DNA from 2 places in the Streptomyces sp. NPDC005963 genome. Region 2 is predicted to be linked to the other one. Evidence: riboswitches for the same ligand, from Rfam matches in the RefSeq annotation. Region 2 holds a riboswitch; the other holds the start of a gene.
What was found. Region 2 has a riboswitch for guanidine ahead of ABZ348_RS02365 (agmatinase family protein). Riboswitches for the same ligand answer to the same signal wherever they lie in the genome.

Region 1 (9,068 bases), on a different contig from region 2:
TCGAGGCCCTGGCCCGTGCCCGTCTCATCACCCTCGACGATCAGAGCCTCGAACTCACCCATGAGGCGCTCCTCGCGGCCTGGCCCCGTCTTCGGGGGTGGATCGACGAAGCCCGGGAACGGCTTCGCATCCACCGGGCCCTCACCGAGGCCGCCCACACCTGGCACTCCCTGGAGCGCGATCCTGGCGCTCTCTACCGGGGCACCCGTCTGACCCAGGCGGAGGAACACCTCGACATCGACCACCTCACCCCCGTCGAAAGGGCCTTCCTCACTGCCGGCAGCGCCGCCCGTGGCCAGGAGCAGCAAACGGCCATCCGGGCTGTCCGTCGGCTGCGGCGTTTGCGGACCGTACTGACCCTGATCGCCGCGTTGGCCCTGCTCATCGGCGGGATCGCCTGGGAACAGGACCGGGCCCGAGACCGGGAGAAGGTGCGGGACGAGGCCCGGCGGATCGCCACACTCGCCGAGAACATGCGTCGAAGCGATCCCGTGACGGCCATGCGACTCGGTCTCACGGCCCACAGGATTTCGGACCTGCCGGAGACCCGCGCGGCGTTGATGTCCGCCGCCACCCAGAAGGAAGCAGACCGTTTCATCGCCCCCGCCCCCCGAGTGGCCGACCCTCACGTTCAGTTCCGCCTCACGGCCGACGGCCGATTCCTGCTCAGGCTCGGCAGCCGGGAGGTCGTCCGCTGGAACATCACCACGCACCGCCGCATCGGTACGTTCCCGGGCCTCGGCGCCGACGCCCAACACATCTCCGCAATGAGCCCCGATGGGCACCTGCTCGCTTTGCGACGGGGCGGTCGAACGGTGTTGTGGGACATCCGGACGGGCCGGCTGTCGGACTGGACCGTGCCCGAGGGGAAGGCGGAGTTCGGACCCAGCGGACGGACCATCGTCGTCAGCCCTTTCACCGACGTACGCCCTTTCAGGGAGACCGTGCAGCTGAGGGAGGTCGCGACCGGACGGGTGCTCTGGCAGCTCGCATCGCCGGCGGCCACGATGTCATCCGGAGGAATGACCGCAGTCAGTGCAGATGACCGTCTGATCGCCGTCTGTGAGCCGGGCCGCCAGGTGCGGTTGTGGGATGTGGCCAGCCGTCGCCTGCTGCACACACCCTGGGCGCCCCGGGCCAATGGACCCGTGGTTCCCGGAGACCCGGTGCCGACGTGTTACCTCTCGCTCCGCTTCACCAAAGGGAGCGAGCGCCTCGCTCAGGAGGGCATCGACGGTGTGCGGGTGTGGGACGTCGCTTCGGGACGGCAACTGACCGACACCATCGACACCACAGGCCGCAGCATCGCTCACAGCTCGGACGGCCGCTATCTGGCGACACAGGGCAAGGGTTCGATTCAGCTGCTGCGCATATCCAAGGACGGGGGACCCCCTGCCTTCCGGTACGCCGTACTGGACGACGATCCGGAGCATCTGGTCATCGATGTCGAGCAGCGGCAGATTCGCTATCTGATGGGGAGGACGGTCTACTCCCTCACCATCGACGGGGCGGTGACATCCGACTGGTCTGACGTGCGAGTCGTGGCCGCCCCCGGCCCGGGTAACCGCGCCCTGGCCGGGGTCCGGGTTCCCCAGGGTGCGGGCCGACTGCGGTTCACCCTCAGCAATGACGGCCGAGCGACCGAGTTCTCGCGCTACTGCACCCCACCCGTGGCATCACCGAACCAAGAGTGCCCGGTGGTCGTGGCGTTGAGTGCGGACGGGAAGTCCGCAGCCTTCGGTTGGCAGACCCAGACGGGGCGGAGCACTCTCCAGGAGACCCTGGTCGTCGTCGATGTCCGCACCCGTCGAACCACGGCCGTCATCCGCAAGACCGTTCCGGCCACCGGCTTTCAGAATCACCTGGTCGACATCGCCTTCGGTCCGGACGGCACGTCCCTGCTCGCTTCCCGCTGGGCGTTCCTTCCGGCAGACCATTGGGATCTCCGTACCAGAACCCTGATCCGCACGGTTCCGGGGCTGTGGGGTGCGTTGGCCCCCCGGCCTGGTGACGGTGCGGTCCTGGCGGCGAGCGGAAACCTGCTTGAAGTGGAGTCCGGCCGGGTGACCTCGACGTCCTTGGCGCATGAAAGGGTGGATGCCCTCGCCTACAGCCCGGATGGCAAGCATCTCGTGACGGCCAACCGATTCGGCAGGGTCGCCCTGTGGGACTCTGCCCTCCAAGAGCGGTTGGCTGAGTTCCCGGCCGATTCCGCCGAGCCGTCCGACGCTGCCGAGGTGCTGGCCTTCTCACCGGACAACCGCATACTGGCCGCCGGTGCCGAAGGCGCGGTGCAACTGTGGGACGTCACCTCGCTGCAGAGGCTCGGCACGTCCCTGCCCACCGCCGGCAGTACCGTCTCCGCCCTCTCCTTCAGTCCCGACTCACGCACCCTTCACGCCACGTACGGGCAGGTGCCGCCACGGACCTACCGGCTGGACCCGGCCAGCCTGATCGACCGCGTGTGCGCGAGGGTCTCCACCGGCCTGTCCGAAACCGACTGGAAATCCCGCGTCAAGACCGTTTCCTACCGTCCCACCTGCGCAAAGCCTTCCTCCTAGGAGGCGCATCCGGCGTGCCGCCCTGACGCGTGGGAGTCAGGGCGACCGCTTGCCCGTGTGGCAGGCCGGCGCTGAATCGCCGGCCGACCGGCACCGTGGACCACAGGGACCACTACGGGCTCGACGTCTCCGGCAACTGCTGCTCGGCCTTCGACCCCGGCTTGGTCTTGACGAACTTCAGGCCGATGACACAGAGGATGATCCCGCCGAGGAACACGCCCTTCAGCACGGAGGCGGGTTCCTCGCCCGTGAGCATGGCGTAGAGGACCGTCAGGGCCGCCCCGACGCCGATCCAGACCGAGTAGGCCACACTGATCGGGATCCGGATCATCGCGTAGCCCAGACCTGCCATGCTGAGCGCCAGCCCGACGAAGAAGACGATGGTGGGACCGGTCTTGCTCAGCCCGTCGGAGAGACCGAGGGCCGTGGCCCAGACGGCCTCGAACACGGCACTGATGAGAAGAATCGCCCAAGGCATCAGCTGACCGCCTTCAGTCCGACAACACAACCGACGAGACCCAGCAGCAGGAGCACGCGCGCGGTGGTGGCGCGCTCCTTGCCGGTCACCATGGCCCAGACGGCGGTGAGCACCGCCCCGATGCCGACCCAGACTGCGTACGCTGTACCCGTGGGCAGGCTCTTCATGGCGAAGGCCAGCCCCGTCATGCTCGCTGCGAGGGCAACCCCGAAGACGACCGTGGGGATGGGGCGCTTGAAGTTCTTGGATGCTGACAGTGCAGTGGCCCAGACGGCCTCCAGCACTCCTGATACGACGAGAATGAACCACGCCATGGCGGAACTGACCTCCCAATGGCCAGTCTTGTCGCTGAGCGGGTACTGATCCGTCGTCCGCAGGCCTGAGCGAGGCCTCAGTACTTGTATAGCACAGCGGAGTCGTGTTCTCGCCGTCCGTGCGACTGGTGGACACATGCCCTTGGTCACCATGCTCCCCGCGACCGCCACGCCGACGGCCAGGGCCGACGCAGGTGCGCATTCGGCACGGCGGGGACGTGGTCAGGCTTCGGACGACGGGCGCTTCCCACTGTGAGAAGAGGCGGAGAAGTGTCTTGCACCCCATGGGCTCCTCCAGTGGGCTCTTCCCATGAACAAGAGAAGCTTTGCCGCACTGACCGCGGCCCTGGCCTTGGCGCCCCTGCTGGCGACAGGCGTACCGGGGCAGCGTGCGATGGCCGCCGAACCGAGTGCCCGTGCTTCCGCATCCCCCGCCGGATCGGCACTCCTGCGCGGAGTGGACCTGGACACGGTGACCATCCCCGAATTACAGGCGCGCATGAAGCGCGGGTCCCTGACCTCGTCGGATCTGACCCGGGCGTACCTTCAGCGGATCGATGCCATCGACCCGAAGATCAACGCGGTGCTGCACATCAGCCCGACTGCCCTGAGCCAGGCCGCGGCCAGCGATGCGAGGCATCGTCTCGGATCGGTCCGCGGCCCGCTCGACGGCATCCCCGTCCTCCTGAAGGACAATGTGAACACCTTCGACATGCCGACGACGGCCGGGTCGCTGGCGCTGGCCGGAAGCCCTCCGGACACGGACGCGAAACTGGTTGAGACTCTGCGGGCGGCGGGCGCGGTGATCCTCGGCAAGGCCAACATGTCCGAATGGGCGAACTTCCGCGCGGCGAAGCCGACGTCCGGCTGGTCAGCGGTGGGCGGGCAGACACACAACCCGTACGTCCTGGACCGCAATCCGTGTGGATCGTCCTCCGGTTCGGCCGCGGCGCTCGCCGCATCGTTGGCGCAGGTGGCGATCGGCACCGAGACGGACGGCTCCATCGTGTGTCCGGCCGGGATGAACGGGGTCGTCGGCCACAAGCCCAGCCTCGGCCTGGTCAGCCAGTCCGGAGTCGTCCCGATCTCCGCCGAGCAGGACACGGCTGGCCCGATGGCACGCAACGTCACCGACGCGGCGATCACCCTCGCGGTGCTCAGCGGTCATCACGCCGCGGGAGCCGAGAGTGCCTTCGGCCGTACGGAGGCGATCACGCGCCCCGGTGGGCTGAGCGGCAAGCGGATCGGCCTGTGGCGGCTCCCCTCGCTCGGCGCCGACGTGGACACCCTGATGACCCGGACCGCGGCACGACTGCGTGCTGCCGGGGCCCGGATCGTCGAGGTGACACCGCCCTACCAGAGCAGGCTCGCCGAACTGGAGTTCCCGGCACTCCTGAGCGAGTTCCGCAGGGACATCGACAGCTATCTGTCCTCGCGCACGGGCCCTCGCGACCTCGCCGGGCTGATCGAGTTCAACCGCACGCACCCGGCCGAACACACCTGCTTCGCCGGCCAGGAACTGTTCGAACTGGCCCTGGCCGCACCACCGACCACGGATCCGGGCTACCGCGCCATGCGCGCCGAGCTGAAAGACCTGTCCCGGCGGTCCATCGACGAGACCATGGCCGCCCACGACCTGGACGCCATCGCGGCCCCGGCGAACCCGCCTGCCTGGACCACCGACTGCGCGCGGGGCGACAACGATGTGATCCCCTCCTCCACCCCGGCCGCAGTTGCCGGCTACCCCTCGTTGTCCGTGCCCGCCGGGTTCGTCGGCGAACTGCCGGTCGGCCTGCTCCTGATGGCCGGTGACCGCCAGGATGCCGAACTGCTGTCACTGGGAGCGGCGGTGGAACGGCGGCTGGACGCCTGGCGTGCACCGCGGTACTTGCGCTCGGTCACGCCTGCCGGCGCTACCGACTAGGGCTCGTTCCGGACCAACCAGCGACCTCCTGCCCCATACGTTTCTGGCCGCCTGGAAGATCATCAGCCCACGGTCGTGCAAGCGCTCGATGCCGAGCCCGTGTCCGGCTCTCGACCAGCGGTGGCGACGCTTGCGGCACATACCCTCGTTTAGGTGGATTGGCCCGGGCGGTCGGCGGTGGGGCAGGAGCCGCTGCGATGCTGCCGTCATCGAGGCAGCCACCTGTTTGGAGTGTTCCGATCATGACTGTTCAGGAACCGGGCACCACCCAGGCCGAAAGCGAACCGTTGGACCTGGCGGACCAAGAGTTGATCCGTGATCCGTTCTCCGCCTACGCGCACGCCGGTGAGCACGAGCAGATGGTGCGGGGCCGTGTCCCGGGTGTGGACCCCATGTGGGTGGCCACCCGACACGACGAGATCCGCACGATCATGAGCGACCCCCACTTCACCATCGACGCCACCACCGTCCCCGGCGATCCGGTCGCCCACCGCACCGAACAGACCTGGCAGGCCCGCGGCATGTACGCGGAGCACGAGAAGTACCTGCGCGCCGGAATCTTCGACTCGGACGGCCCCGACCACCGCCGTCTGCGCGGCCTCGTCACTGCCGCGTTCTCCCCGCGCCGCGTGGCCGCCCTGCGTCCCAGGATCAGAGCCGTCGCCACCCAACTGCTCGACCGTCTGCCGGACCACGCCGAGGACGGCGTCGTCGACCTGATCGAGCACTTCGCCCGGCCGCTGCCCATCACCGTCATCTGCGAGCTCATCGCCGTTCCCGAAGCCGACCGCGAGCGTTGGCGGGCGCGGAGCGCCACGCTGACCGCCGGCGTCTGCGGTGACGAACTCGGCGACGCCCTCGCCGGAATGGTCAAAGACGCCCACGCCCTCGTCGAACTGCATGCCACCCGCCCCGGCGACGACCTCATCTCCGAACTCCTCGCACCCCACCACCGTGACCGACTCAGCACCGACGAACTCGTCGCCCTCATCGTCAACCTGGTCGTGGCCGGGCACATCACCACGGTCAACCTCATCGCCAACAGCACCGAAGCGCTCCTCGCCCACCCCGACCAACTCGCCCTGCTGCGCGAAGACCCCACCCTCATGCCGCACGCCGTCGACGAACTCATGCGCTACTGCGGACCCGTCGTACGCGCGCTGCCCCGCTACGCCACCTGCGACACCACCGTCGGCAGTACCCCGGTACGCACTGGGGAAGCCGTCCTTCCGATCGTGTCCGCTGCCAACCGCGACCCCGCAGCCTTCACCGATCCCGACCGTCTCGACGTCACTCGCCCCCGCCACAGCCGCGAACCCCACCTCGGCTTCGGGCACGGCGTCCACCGGTGCCTTGGTGCGCATCTCGCGCAGGAGGAGACCGCCGTCGCGCTGACCGAGTTGCTCGCCCGCGTCCCGGACCTGCGGCTCGCCGTCGACCAGGAACAGCTGCAACGCGGCAGTAACCCCGTCAACTGGCACCTGACATCCCTCCCCGTACGCCTGGACCCCCGGGGCTCCGCCGAGTAGAAGCGGCCCGCACCGGCCGGTCGTGGCGCGAGTGTGCGGGTCGGGACGGGACCTGCGAGCGAGGCCCGAACGTAGGAGGGGTCGTGGCCCCGACGAGATCACGACCCCTCCGCTCCGTTCCGCTGTCCCTTGGGGTCAGGAGAGGGCGAGCTCCGTCACTCCGCCCAGCTCGTGGATCCAGCCGGCGCTGAGTCCGCCTTCCTTCACATAGGCGTCACCGCCACCGGTGAGCACTCCGATGCGGTTGCCGGACAGCGCGATCTGCGTGACGCCCGCGAGCTCGTGGACCCAGCCGGCGCTGAGGCCACCCTCCTTCACATAGGCATCACCACCGCCGGTGACGACCCCGATGCGGTTCCCCGACAGCTCCAACTGCTTCACATTCGCGAGTTCATGGATCCAGCCGGCGCTGAGTCCGCCTTCCTTCACATAGGCATCACCACCGGCCGTGAGCACTCCGATGCGAAGGCCCGAGAGATCGAGTCCGATGACGTTGTTGAGTTCACTGACCCAGCCGGCGCTTAAACCGCCCTCCTTGACCAGGGCTTCTCCGGACTGCTTGACGATGCCGATCCGATTGCCCGACAGCTCCAGCTCCTTGACTCCGGCCTCCTGCTGTACCCAGCCGGCGCTGAGTCCGCCTTCCTTCACATAGGCGTTGCCGCTGTTGGTGAGGACCCCGATGCGGTTGCCGGACAGCGCGATCTGCTTGACGCCGGCGAGCTCGTGGACCCAGCCGGCGCTGAGGCCACCCTCCTTCACATAGGCGTCGCCGCTGTTGGTGAGGACCCCGATCCGATCACCTGACAGAGCCACCTGTCTGACGCCGGCGAGCTCGTGGATCCAGCCGGCGCTGAGTCCGCCTTCCTTCACATAGGCATCACCGCCACCGGTGAGGACCCCGATCCGATTGCCCCCGTCACCGGAGACGGTGGCGGCAGCGGTCCCGGTAGCGGCCACCACGCCCAAGGATGCAAGGGCGGCCACAACAGCACTGAAGAGAGACAGTTTCCTGATGAACACGGAGATACCTTCCTGAGAGATCGCAAGAGAGAGGAGCAGCCAAGAGGGCGGCTCCGGGAAGGACGATCACAACGACGAATTCACCGCTCGACGGAGTGCGCTCCAGGGCAGGTCCACACTGCGGACACCAAGGGAGCGGGCGAGGGAGCAGGACATCGGTGGCCGAGCGGCACTGAGGCGTACTCCTCTCGTGACCTACCGACACGCGTGAGCGGCTATCGGAGGGAGGGGGCGGGAGTGAAACAGACCTGCTTGCGTCTTCGGAGCAGTGGAACGGACCGGTGCTATCGGTGTTGCCGTTCTCGTGGTGCAGCTCGTGCAGTGCGCGCGGGGTCGCCGCCGCTGCCGGATGCCTGGGCTGATGCCCCGGGTCTCCGGCCCCGGGTAAGTCTCGCCCGGCGGGCACACTCATCACCGCCGAATTCCCGCCATTCTCCGATCAGTACATCCCGGGCTCTGGTGACGGGATGTGCCCCTGCCCCCACGACGATCCCGGACCGCCGCAGCCACCGTCATCCACCTGCGACTTCTTTGGTTTCGGGGCAGTGGTGTGAGAAGCATCCGGATGCCGGTGCGTTGTGCTGATCGGCCGAGGATTTCGGGGTGTGGGTCTTCGGGGTAGGCGTCCAACCCATATGAGATGACGCCGTCTCAGTTGCGTAGGCTCCCAACACAACGCAGTGCGGCACGCTGTGTCCCACGACTCCGGAATCGGCAACTCCGACAGTCCGGTGGGTCGACGCCACGAGCACGGCGACGCCCTGCTGCCGGACTGCGGTACCGGTATCTGCCACAGAGCGGATGCTCCCCGTAGGCGGTGCAGGCGAGCGTCTGAGCGGCGGAGTTGGAGACCGACAGGGGAGAGAATCGAGGGAATCGTTCGACTACGTGATGGGGGCCTGTGTGAGTCTGTCGGGACAGATACTGCCGCTGGTGGGTGTTGCGCTGGGCGCTGCCGCGTCATTCCTCGTGAGCAGTTTGAACGAGCGGTCGAGATGGCGGCGTGAGCAATCCGTCCGCTGGGACGAGCGGCGCCTCGATGCCTACGGGGAGTACATCCACGCCGTCAAGGAGCTCGCGGGCCGCTACCAGGGCATCGCCGCGGGCCGTGGACTGGTGACCGGTCCCTCGCCGTTGGATCCCACCCCGGAGGTGCTCGCCGAGCTCGGCGTGGCCGAGACCCGCCGTTCCGCACTCGGCGAGACCTGCGAGTTGCTGGGAGACACCGAGACGAACACC
Region 2 (9,068 bases):
CCCGCCGGGGCTACCGGGCGTTGCGCTGCCGGCGGGCGCGTTCGAACTCAGCAACATCCAACATCCAAGGGCCGTGCTGTTCGAGTGCGGCGCAGCCGCCGCCGACAAAGGCGCTCACCAGCTTCCGGTACCCGCCCATCCCGTCGACCAGGCCGTACTCGACCCGGTACTCCGGATCCGACCCGCCCTTGCCCTGGTGCGCCGTGGTGATCCGGGCGATGGAGTCCGCGTAGAAGTGGAGTTGGATCCCCTCACCCATCTCCTCGTCCTCGATGGTGAACACTTCGTTGTCCGCGGCGGAGCGATCGCCGACGAACTCCCAGAACTCCGCAGAGGCAGTGCGGGGATTGTCCGCGAGCCAAACCTTCTCGACGCCCTTGTCGTCGGTGAACGACAGGATCGTCTTCCGCGCACTCCTGCCGAAGCCGTCGCCGGCCGCCTCCTCGTCATCCTCCACGGGCGCGCTCCTGGAGCGGTCCGCGGCCTCGGAGCACATCAGGAAGCTCACGGTGCGCACCGCGTCATCGACCAACTGAGGATGCGCACGGCGCACGGCCGCGTCGACCGTCGACGCCATCCGATCCCAGTCACGCTTGTCCGTGGCGCGCTTGCCCCGTCGCGGATCCCGGCCGATCCGCATTCCGGCGCACGCCTGCTCTGCGGTGGCGATCACCCGTATGACCTCGGGCAGCAGCGCGGGGTCGACGGCGTCGGGCATCCGCCTCGGAACCGTCGCGCCGTGCAGGTACTGGCCCGTGTACTTCAAGATCGCGGCGTCGAGGGGACCGAGTACTGTTCCGCGCTCGGCGCGACGGCGGTTCGCGTGGTACTCCTGAGCCCGTTGCCCATTGGACGTCTCTGTCGCCGCGCGCATCGCCGCGCAGACCTTGCCGCGCTCCAGCAGATCGATGTCAGCGCCATGGGCAATGAGCTGACCCCTGTCCCACCGGATGCCGTGGAAGAGAGTGTCGACGTCCGCGGGCGCGGCGAGGAGGATCGGGTCCAGGAGCGCGACGGCAGCGTCCTCGTCGAGCCGGCCCCGCGTTCCGGCGGCGTCGCACAGCGGAAGGACCGCACTCCACAACAGCAGGTGTCTCGCGAGGTCCTGCCGGATCACCGCAAGGTGGGCTTCGCCGATCGAGAACGTGAACGTGCGAGGATCATGGTTGGCGTCGGCCCCGGCACCGAGCGCCAGCTTCAGCCCACCGTCCTCGCGGATCACGTACGGGATCCAGCCGCTCTGGCGCGTGAAAACGATGTCTCTCATGGGCTCAGTCTTCCCCATCAGGGATCAGGCGGGACTCGTCAGGTCCGGCCTGGCCGCGATCTCGTCGACCCCGGCCAACGCCGTCTGCTGTGCCAGGCCGGAAGGCCACGATCCCCGGGTCCGTCCACACCCTTCGACTCGGCACCCGCCACGCCTGTGCGGTGGGCCGTTCCCTGACGGCTGTTGTCAGTTTGATGGCGTCATACAGGTACATATCCCCGGTGAGTCAAGAAGATCCGGTCCTCCTCTCTCAGACCATCCGGCTCCGAGTCGTACGTCGGTCTCCTGCGGCCGGGCTCTCCGGGACATGGGGCGGTGTCAGCCGATGAGACGGTGCAGAGCCGGCACGCTGATTCCGGCACTGAGCAGGCCCGCGAGGATCGCGCCGGGAGCCGGGGTGCCGCCAAGGAAGGTGAGTCCACCGACGATCAGGCCGATGACCAAGGCCGTCAGGAGGATGAGGGCGGTGTGCATCGTCAGGAACGGGCCGGGCTGGGAGTGCTCGGACGGGGCCGGAGGCATGGGGGAGGGGACGGAACTCATGTGCTGCTCCTAGGTGATGTGACCGGTTGGCTGTGAACCGTGTGATCAGGCGCGCGTCGTCGGTCGTCGGTCGTGGGGACAGCGGGGTCGCAGGGGCCGCGTAGCTGTGAGGTCAGCCGGGTTCGCCGCACTCATACAGCGGCAGGGTCCCGAGATCGAGGTCGGTGTGGTTCCCCTTCGTGTCCTTCGCCATGGCGAAGAGCTGCAACTGCACCGTGCCTTGAACCTTCGGGGTCGTCCGGTAGGCCGGGATGTCGAACCGGACGACGTCGCCGTCGGCGACGCCCGTACTGGATTCGTACGTCCAGGTGTCGGTGGGGTGCTGGATGTACAGGATCACGAATTGGAGACCCGAGGGGTCAGATGCGGCTACCCACACGCTGTAGGTGGTGGGTGTTCCGTCCGGGCCGCATGTCTGCATGACCGAACCCCCGGTGCCCACCACCTCCTGCCCGACCGCGCTGGTGCTGATGCCAGCGAGGGAGACGCTGGGGTCGGTGGTGTCCTCCGGTGAGGCGACGACTCCACCGCCTTCGAGGCTGACGCCGCCGGTGCTGCCGTTGTTGGTGTTCCCTTTGTTTGTGCTGCCACCGGTGCTGCTTTTGCCGGTGCTGTTGTTGTCAGTGTTTCCGTTGTTTGTGCCGCCGTTGGCTGTGTTGTTGTTCTCGCTGTTCTTGCTGTTCTCGTCGTTCTTCTCGTGCTCGTTGTGCCCGTCGACCGTGTTCCCTTCGCCGGTGGGCACGTTGCCGGTGTTCGTCCGGACCTCGTCCGTGCCGCCGGGACTGGCGGAGGCCTTCACCCCGGGAAGGATCTCCATCTCCGGCAGGCTGATGTCCACTCTGCCCTTGTCCACGATGGCAATCGCGAGGAGCGCGGCAAGGACGCCCGCACCAACGCCCTTGACCAGCCGCCGTACAGATCGGGTGCCGAGCGGGGACGCATCCCAACGGTCGACCTGGGTGCCGGGGCGGGTCTTCATCGGGCGGCTACCGGTACGGGTCCCCTGGGCTCTGGTGCCTGGATTCCGCTGTGCCCTGTTCTTTCCCGACCTGCTCTCCAGGTGCCGTGCGTCGCAGATGTTGCGCACCCGGTCGTACAGTTCCGGCGACGGGGCGAACACCACGCCGGGTACCCAGTGACGGTCCTTCACCTTCTTCCGCTTCGCCGGGCAGTCAGTACATGCCCCAATGTGCTCCATCCCGGCTCTCCGGCCCTCAGGGGTCAGCTGTGGACCACTGCTTGCCTGGCCGGGAGTGACACCGCACCTCTCCAGTAACCCCTGACACGGCTTGTTCTCCGGGTGCAGCATGTGCAGTAGGAGCAGGGCTTCTTTCGTCTGTCGTCGAGCTTGGCGCAGTGCTGGTTTGTAGTCCTTGTACAGCTCCATGTCCAGTGCTTGCGCCTGATGGAGGCGCGGCCATCCCGCGGTCTCGCCGTCGAGGGCCACCGCCATGACGCGTCGTTCCTGCGCGTCGAGGGCTTGCAGGATGTCCCTGGTGGTCAGTCGTCCGTCCACCTGCTCGGCTCCCGCAGGAAGGTCGGCTGGCGGCTCATCCGGCTCGCCCATCGGCTGCGGCGTCTTGCTCCGCGCCTTGTCTGCCGCTTTGTTGAGGGCGACGCGCCTCAACCAGGGGCCTACGCTGCGGATCGGCTTGACACCGCGGTCGTCCGCCAGAGCGGTGAAGGCCTCGGCGGCTGCGTCCTCGGCGTCGTGCCAATTGCCGCCCAGCTTCAACAAGGTCAGCAGGATCAGCTGTTGCCAGTGTCGGCCCATGAGCTGCCTGGCTGCCTCGTGGTCCCCAGCGCGATATCTCTGGACAAGATCCCAGTCGTCGGTCGCCATCGCTTCCCGCCTCTCCCTACGTCCGGGCGGGGCCGTCCCCCGCCCTTTCGACGCGTTCGACGACAAGTCGTGTGGGCGCAGCATGATCGTCCTGTGCTGGAGTGTTCCGCAGAGCGTCTCCAGCGGCCCGGTCTACTGCTCCCTTCCACCATCGTGACGGATTTCTGGCAGGTCAGGGCCTGTCCACGAAACGGACACCGGGAATTTCAGGAGCTCTCAGGTCGCCTCCATGGACACGGGGCGCATTAAACATGCGCATCACGTCCACGCCGTGTCGGCAGAGCGGGATTGCCGCGTACGTCCACGCTTGCGATTTCCGGCCACCCCGGCCACTGATGGGCCCCGCCGTCACCCGATGCGTGCGTTCAGTCCACGCCTCCGTCGTCCTCGCTGAAACCCTGGGGCGACCAGTGTCGCTGTTTCCGTCGCGATCTACATGTCGTATGCACCGGGTTCTTGGTGAACTGCTCGGGCTCCGGTGCTAAGGTGCCAGAGAGGCGCTACAAGAGCGCCCGCCGACGAGGGTGGCCGTACCGGTTCCGCGTAAAGACGGCCTCGTTGGAGGCTGAAATGCCGAAAACGCCCGAGCCCAGTGAGCAAGAAAGCAACACGGCATCATCGGGGAACGACCCCGGCGGTGCAAGCCAGCAAGAGCCGCGTAACACCGGCCCTGGTCATTCGCAATCGCACCAGCACAGCCACTCGCACAGTGATGCCTTCGCCATGAAGGAAGGCAAGTGGGCGCAGGAGGCCGAGCACCGGATTTCGCTCTTCCGTCACGACGAGGAAATCGAGCGAGGGTTGGCGTTCGGACTGGCCGGATCGCCGACGCTCGTCGACAAGACGATTCCCACGTTCTCCCGCGGTGAACTACCGCACTTCGCCGGTGAGCGGGGGACTTTCCTCAAGACTCCCTTCCTGGAGGACGTGAACCAGGTCGAGGACGCCGAGGTCGCCGTGTTCGGTGCGCCGCTCGACTCAGGTGCCACGTACCGGCCCGGAGCTCGATTCGGACCGCAGGGAATTCGACGGTCGACGAACCTGTTCGGCACCTACTGCTTTGAACTGGGTGTCGATCTGCGCGAGCAGTTGAACATCGTCGACATCGGGGATGTGTTCACCATCCCGGGGAATCTGGAGAAGTCATTCGACCAGATCAGTCAGGCGATGGCGCATGTTTACCAGCGCGGTGTCTTCCCGGTCATCCTGGGTGGTGACCACTCCATCGGATACCCGACGATCCGAGGAATGGCGCCGTACGTCGACGGAAACATCGGCATCATTCACTTCGATCGGCATGTGGACACCCAGGAGACCGACCTGGACGAGCGCATGCACACCACGCCCTGGTTCCATGCGACGAACATCAAGAATGCTCCCGCGACCAACCTCGTTCAGATTGGAATCGGCGGCTGGCAATCACCACGAGCCGGAGTCAAGGTCGGGCGTGAGCGGGGCACCACCATCATCACGGTGGGCGATGTCGAGCGCGTCGGTATCGAAAAGGTCGCGGAAATCGCGCTGGAGATGGCGTGGAAGGGCGCCAAAGCGGTCTACCTTTCCTTCGATATCGACGTCATCGACGCGGGATTCGTGCCCGGCACCGGCTGGCCGGAACCAGGTGGTCTGCTGCCGAGGGAAGCACTGAACCTCATCAGAATGATCTCGGCGCCCGGCCTCGCCGGCCTCGAAGTCGTCGAATGCGCTCCTCCGTACGACTGGGCGGAACAGACGGCGCTGCTTAGTTCACGCGTGATCCTGGACTCTCTCGCCGTCCTGACCAGGGAAGGTCACCTCGGCAAGAAGGCCGCTCAGATGGACCGACATGCCTGGGGCCCGAGAGCCGCGTCGCCAGAAGGCACCTCTCCAGCGCCGCCGGAGGCCTGACCGATGGACCGACCAAGCCTGGCGCCGTTGGCGCTGCAGCCGCCAGAGTGCGGTGAGGATCGAACGGCGTAGCCCGTTCGCAACGCTCTCATCGTGAGGTGAGGGACGGTTTTTCCTGCCGTGAATCTGTGGCCCGGCTCGGCTTCTGTTCGCGGGCTGACGGGCGTGGTCCGGTCCGGTGACACGCGTGTCCACAGCAAAGGCTGAGGGCACGCGTGTTCATGTCGATGACCATGATCCCGGTCCGCCCCTGCGGACTTACCCCGACACGGCACGCCGGCCCCATCTCCCGGCCCGCGCAGCGCCGTCGCATCAGGGCTGGTCGAGGATGGCGTCGAGCTCCACTTCAACGAGCCATTCGGGATCGATGAAGCGTGAGACCTCAACGAAGGTGCAGGCCGGACGGACGGTCGCGAACCGCTCCCCGTGCGCTTGCGCGGCTTCCTTCCAACGAGTCACATCGGTGAGCATGACGCGGGTTCGCACGACGTCCTCCAGTGACGCCCCCGTTGCCTTCAGCGCAGCGTCTGCGATGTCTAGACATCTGACGGTCTGGGCATAGACGTCCCCGAGCCCCACGGTCCTCCCGTCGTCCCCGATGGGAGCAGTCCCAGCAACTGCGACGTGGGCTCCCTTGCGGATCGCCCGGGAGAAACCGATGTGCGGTTCGAGTGGCGAGCCAGAACTGACCATCTGCCGAACATGATCCATCGGCCCATGATCCCAGATCACGCATGTGCGAACCACGACCCGGAGACCATGGTGTGCAGGGGCCGGGACCGACACCGGTGAACGGCTGCGAACAGGGGATGAAGGCAACCCGGATCTGTTTCTGGTGGTGCTGGCGAAGCGCCGTCAGTTGCGCTGCCGATGAGTGAATGCCCTGTTCCTCACAGGTGTGGGTGATGTGCTCCAGGACGCGGGTTGCCTGTTCCGGTGCGGTCAGATGTGTGTGCCGAGCGGTAACACAACAGCGTCGCTGGGCCTCTTGGCGGCACCGGCCGCGTAGCAGGCTTCCGGATCATCACCTCCGGCCGGCGCCGTGGCGGCGATCACGGCGTCCAGCGCGTCCCGTGCGGCCAGCAGGCCCGCCACCGCCTCGTTGATGCGTTCACGTTCGCGGTTCAGGTCGGGCAGCATGCCGGAACAGGCCGGCGCGAGGGTCTGCCCGTCGTCGACCATGCAGGGCATCAGTTCGGCGATCGTGGCGGTGCTGAGACCCGCGCCGAGCAGCATACGGATGCCCCGGACGGTGGCTACGTCTCCTTCCGTGAACTCGCGATATCCGCTCGGCTGCCGCAATGGCTTGAGCAGCCCCTGTTCCTCGTAGTAGCGCAGCAGGCGCTGGCTGACCCCGGTCCGTCGGGAGAAATCCCCCATGCGCATGTGACGATCACCACGTTCAGTTGACTCTCACATCGATGTGAGAGAGCAGTCTATTCCGCATGACGAACCAGCAATCAGCAAGCCCGCAGCCCCAGCCCGTTACCGTCATCGGCCTCGGCCCGATGGGCGTTGCCCTCGCCGGGACACTTCTGGAACGCGGCCACCCCACGACCGTATGGAACCGCACTCCTGAGCGAGCCAACGGCCTTGTTGCCCAGGGGGCCCACCGCGCGGGGACCGTCGCCGAGGCGGTGTCCGCGAGTCCTGTCACGATCATGTGCCTCAAGGACTACGAGACCATGCACACGGTCTCCGATTCCGCTGGTGACGCCTGGAAGGGCCGCGTACTGGTGAACCTCAACTCCGGGACTCCGAAGGAGGCTCACACTGCGGTCAGTTGGGCCGCCGACCGGGGCGTCGACTATCTTGACGGCGCGATCATGGTACCGCCGGCTCTCGTCGGGCACCCAGATTCCATCTTCCTCTACAGCGGGGCGCAGGCCGTCTTCGACGAGCACCGGACGACCTTGGCGAGCATGGGCGGCCCTCGGTACCTTGGCCCTGACCCCGGCCTAGCGGTGCTGTACAACGCCGCACTGCTGGACATGATGTACGCGACCATGAACGGCTTCCTGCACGCCGTGGCGTTGGTCGGATCGGCGAACGTATCGGCCGTCACGTTCGCCGATCTCGCACTCAACTGGTTCATGCCCTCGGTGGTGGACTCATCCCTCACCGCGCAGGTTCCCAACCTTGACAGCAGCAACTACCCCGGTGACATGGGCACCCTGGAGATGAACCTCAACGCGCTGGAGCACATCACCCGCACTTGTGAGGAGCAGGGCATTCACTCCGACCAGCCGCGGCTGATGAAGGAGATCGCCGCGCAGGCGATCGCCGAGGGCTACAGCGGCAAGAACTACCTGGCCGTGTTCGAGGTCTTCAAGAAGGCGACACAGGCTCCGTGACCTCAGCCCAGGCGGTACGCGTGGATGGGGCGTTCCAGTCGGCTCCGGTGCAGGGGTCAACAACGCCGTTGCGCCTCGGGGTGTTTGCACGTGGAGTCGTCAGAGTGCAGCCCTTCCGGTAGGAGATGTGGAAGTGCTGGGGCATGCGGTGGTTCGGTCACAGTGGGCGCAGTGTGACCGAACCACCGCATCTACGCCCGCCGATCTCCGGCCCCTCACCACAGGAAGGCAACCGAACCGACCAACCCAAGCACACATCTACGGGGCGATCATCTCGCCTCCCGTCTTGCCTACGGACTGCTAGCCCGCCGGGTAGAAGAGGAACAGTGTGCAGCCTGTTGTGGTCGAGGGCACGTGCCACGACCCCGCCGGGGCGTGCAGGAACGTGCCCGCGGGGTAGTCGCGTGCTCCGTCGTTGAAGGTGCCAGCAACCACGTACACCTCCTCTGGGCCAGGCTCGTGGACATCGCGGTGCGGCCAGGATGTGCCCGCCTCCATCTCCAGCAGGTTGGCGTGCGCGCCGGTCGGTCCCTGCCATAGGGGACGCAACCGTATGCCGGGGAACAGCTCACGGACCGGGGATTCATCGACGGAGGCGGAGGTGTAGCCCTCCTGGGCAAGGATCTCGGGGTACATGCCTGCAACTGTGCCGTGCGTGGGTCGCAACGGGACAGAGACTGCAATGACACCAGAGGGTACTTTCGTGCCATGCACCGCGCGCCATTGAAGGAGGCGGCGTCATGGGTCAGGCTCCGGCGACGCCCAACGAACGACTTTTTGCCAGCGCGCGGTTCAGATGACGTCGAGCGGCCTCCTCGTCGCCGCGAAGTCGGGCGACCAGCCCCAGACCGGTCTCCGCGCGGATCTCACCCCGGCTGTAGGCACGTTCGGTCGAGACTGACAGCGCGCGCTCGTAGAGTTCCGTCGCCCGCCCTGTCTGGCCGGCGGCCAGGGCGGTCCGGCCGAGCCAGGTCAGCGCCTCGACGACCTCCGTCCACAGACCGAGTTCTTCGGCGGCCAGCAGGCCCTCCTGGTGCAGCCGTTCGGTCCGCCCGTGGTCGCCGTCGCGTTCGGCGACGAGCGCCAAGGCCCGGGTGGCGCGTAGTTGCCCCCAGCGGTCGCCCGCCTCGTAGAACAGCGCTGCGCCCAGCTCCGCTTGGGTCCCGCCCCGAGA

Region 1: it holds a riboswitch for guanidine, as region 2 does, so the genes downstream of both, ABZ348_RS26665 (multidrug efflux SMR transporter) here and ABZ348_RS02365 (agmatinase family protein) in region 2, are expected to answer to the same signal.

Annotation. Positions count from the first base shown of each region.
Region 1 covers NZ_JBEXVD010000024.1:45,270-54,337, reverse strand. The annotation lists gene ABZ348_RS26675 (hypothetical protein) at 1-2,561, shown strand, start outside; gene ABZ348_RS26670 (multidrug efflux SMR transporter) at 2,674-3,039, opposite strand; gene ABZ348_RS26665 (multidrug efflux SMR transporter) at 3,039-3,353, opposite strand; guanidine-III (ykkC-III) riboswitch at 3,371-3,435, opposite strand; gene ABZ348_RS26660 (amidase family protein) at 3,664-5,277, shown strand; gene ABZ348_RS26655 (cytochrome P450) at 5,520-6,806, shown strand; gene ABZ348_RS26650 (peptidase S1) at 6,942-7,793, opposite strand; gene ABZ348_RS26645 (hypothetical protein) at 8,733-9,068, shown strand, end outside.
Region 2 covers NZ_JBEXVD010000001.1:562,809-571,876, reverse strand. The annotation lists gene ABZ348_RS02380 (DUF6357 family protein) at 11-1,267, opposite strand; gene ABZ348_RS02375 (hypothetical protein) at 1,586-1,810, opposite strand; gene ABZ348_RS02370 (hypothetical protein) at 1,923-3,653, opposite strand; guanidine-III (ykkC-III) riboswitch at 4,146-4,212, shown strand; gene ABZ348_RS02365 (agmatinase family protein) at 4,224-5,540, shown strand; gene ABZ348_RS02360 (RidA family protein) at 5,853-6,233, opposite strand; gene ABZ348_RS02355 (MerR family transcriptional regulator) at 6,483-6,926, opposite strand; gene ABZ348_RS02350 (NAD(P)-binding domain-containing protein) at 6,986-7,894, shown strand; gene ABZ348_RS02345 (cupin domain-containing protein) at 8,195-8,530, opposite strand; gene ABZ348_RS02340 (BTAD domain-containing putative transcriptional regulator) at 8,640-9,068, opposite strand, start outside.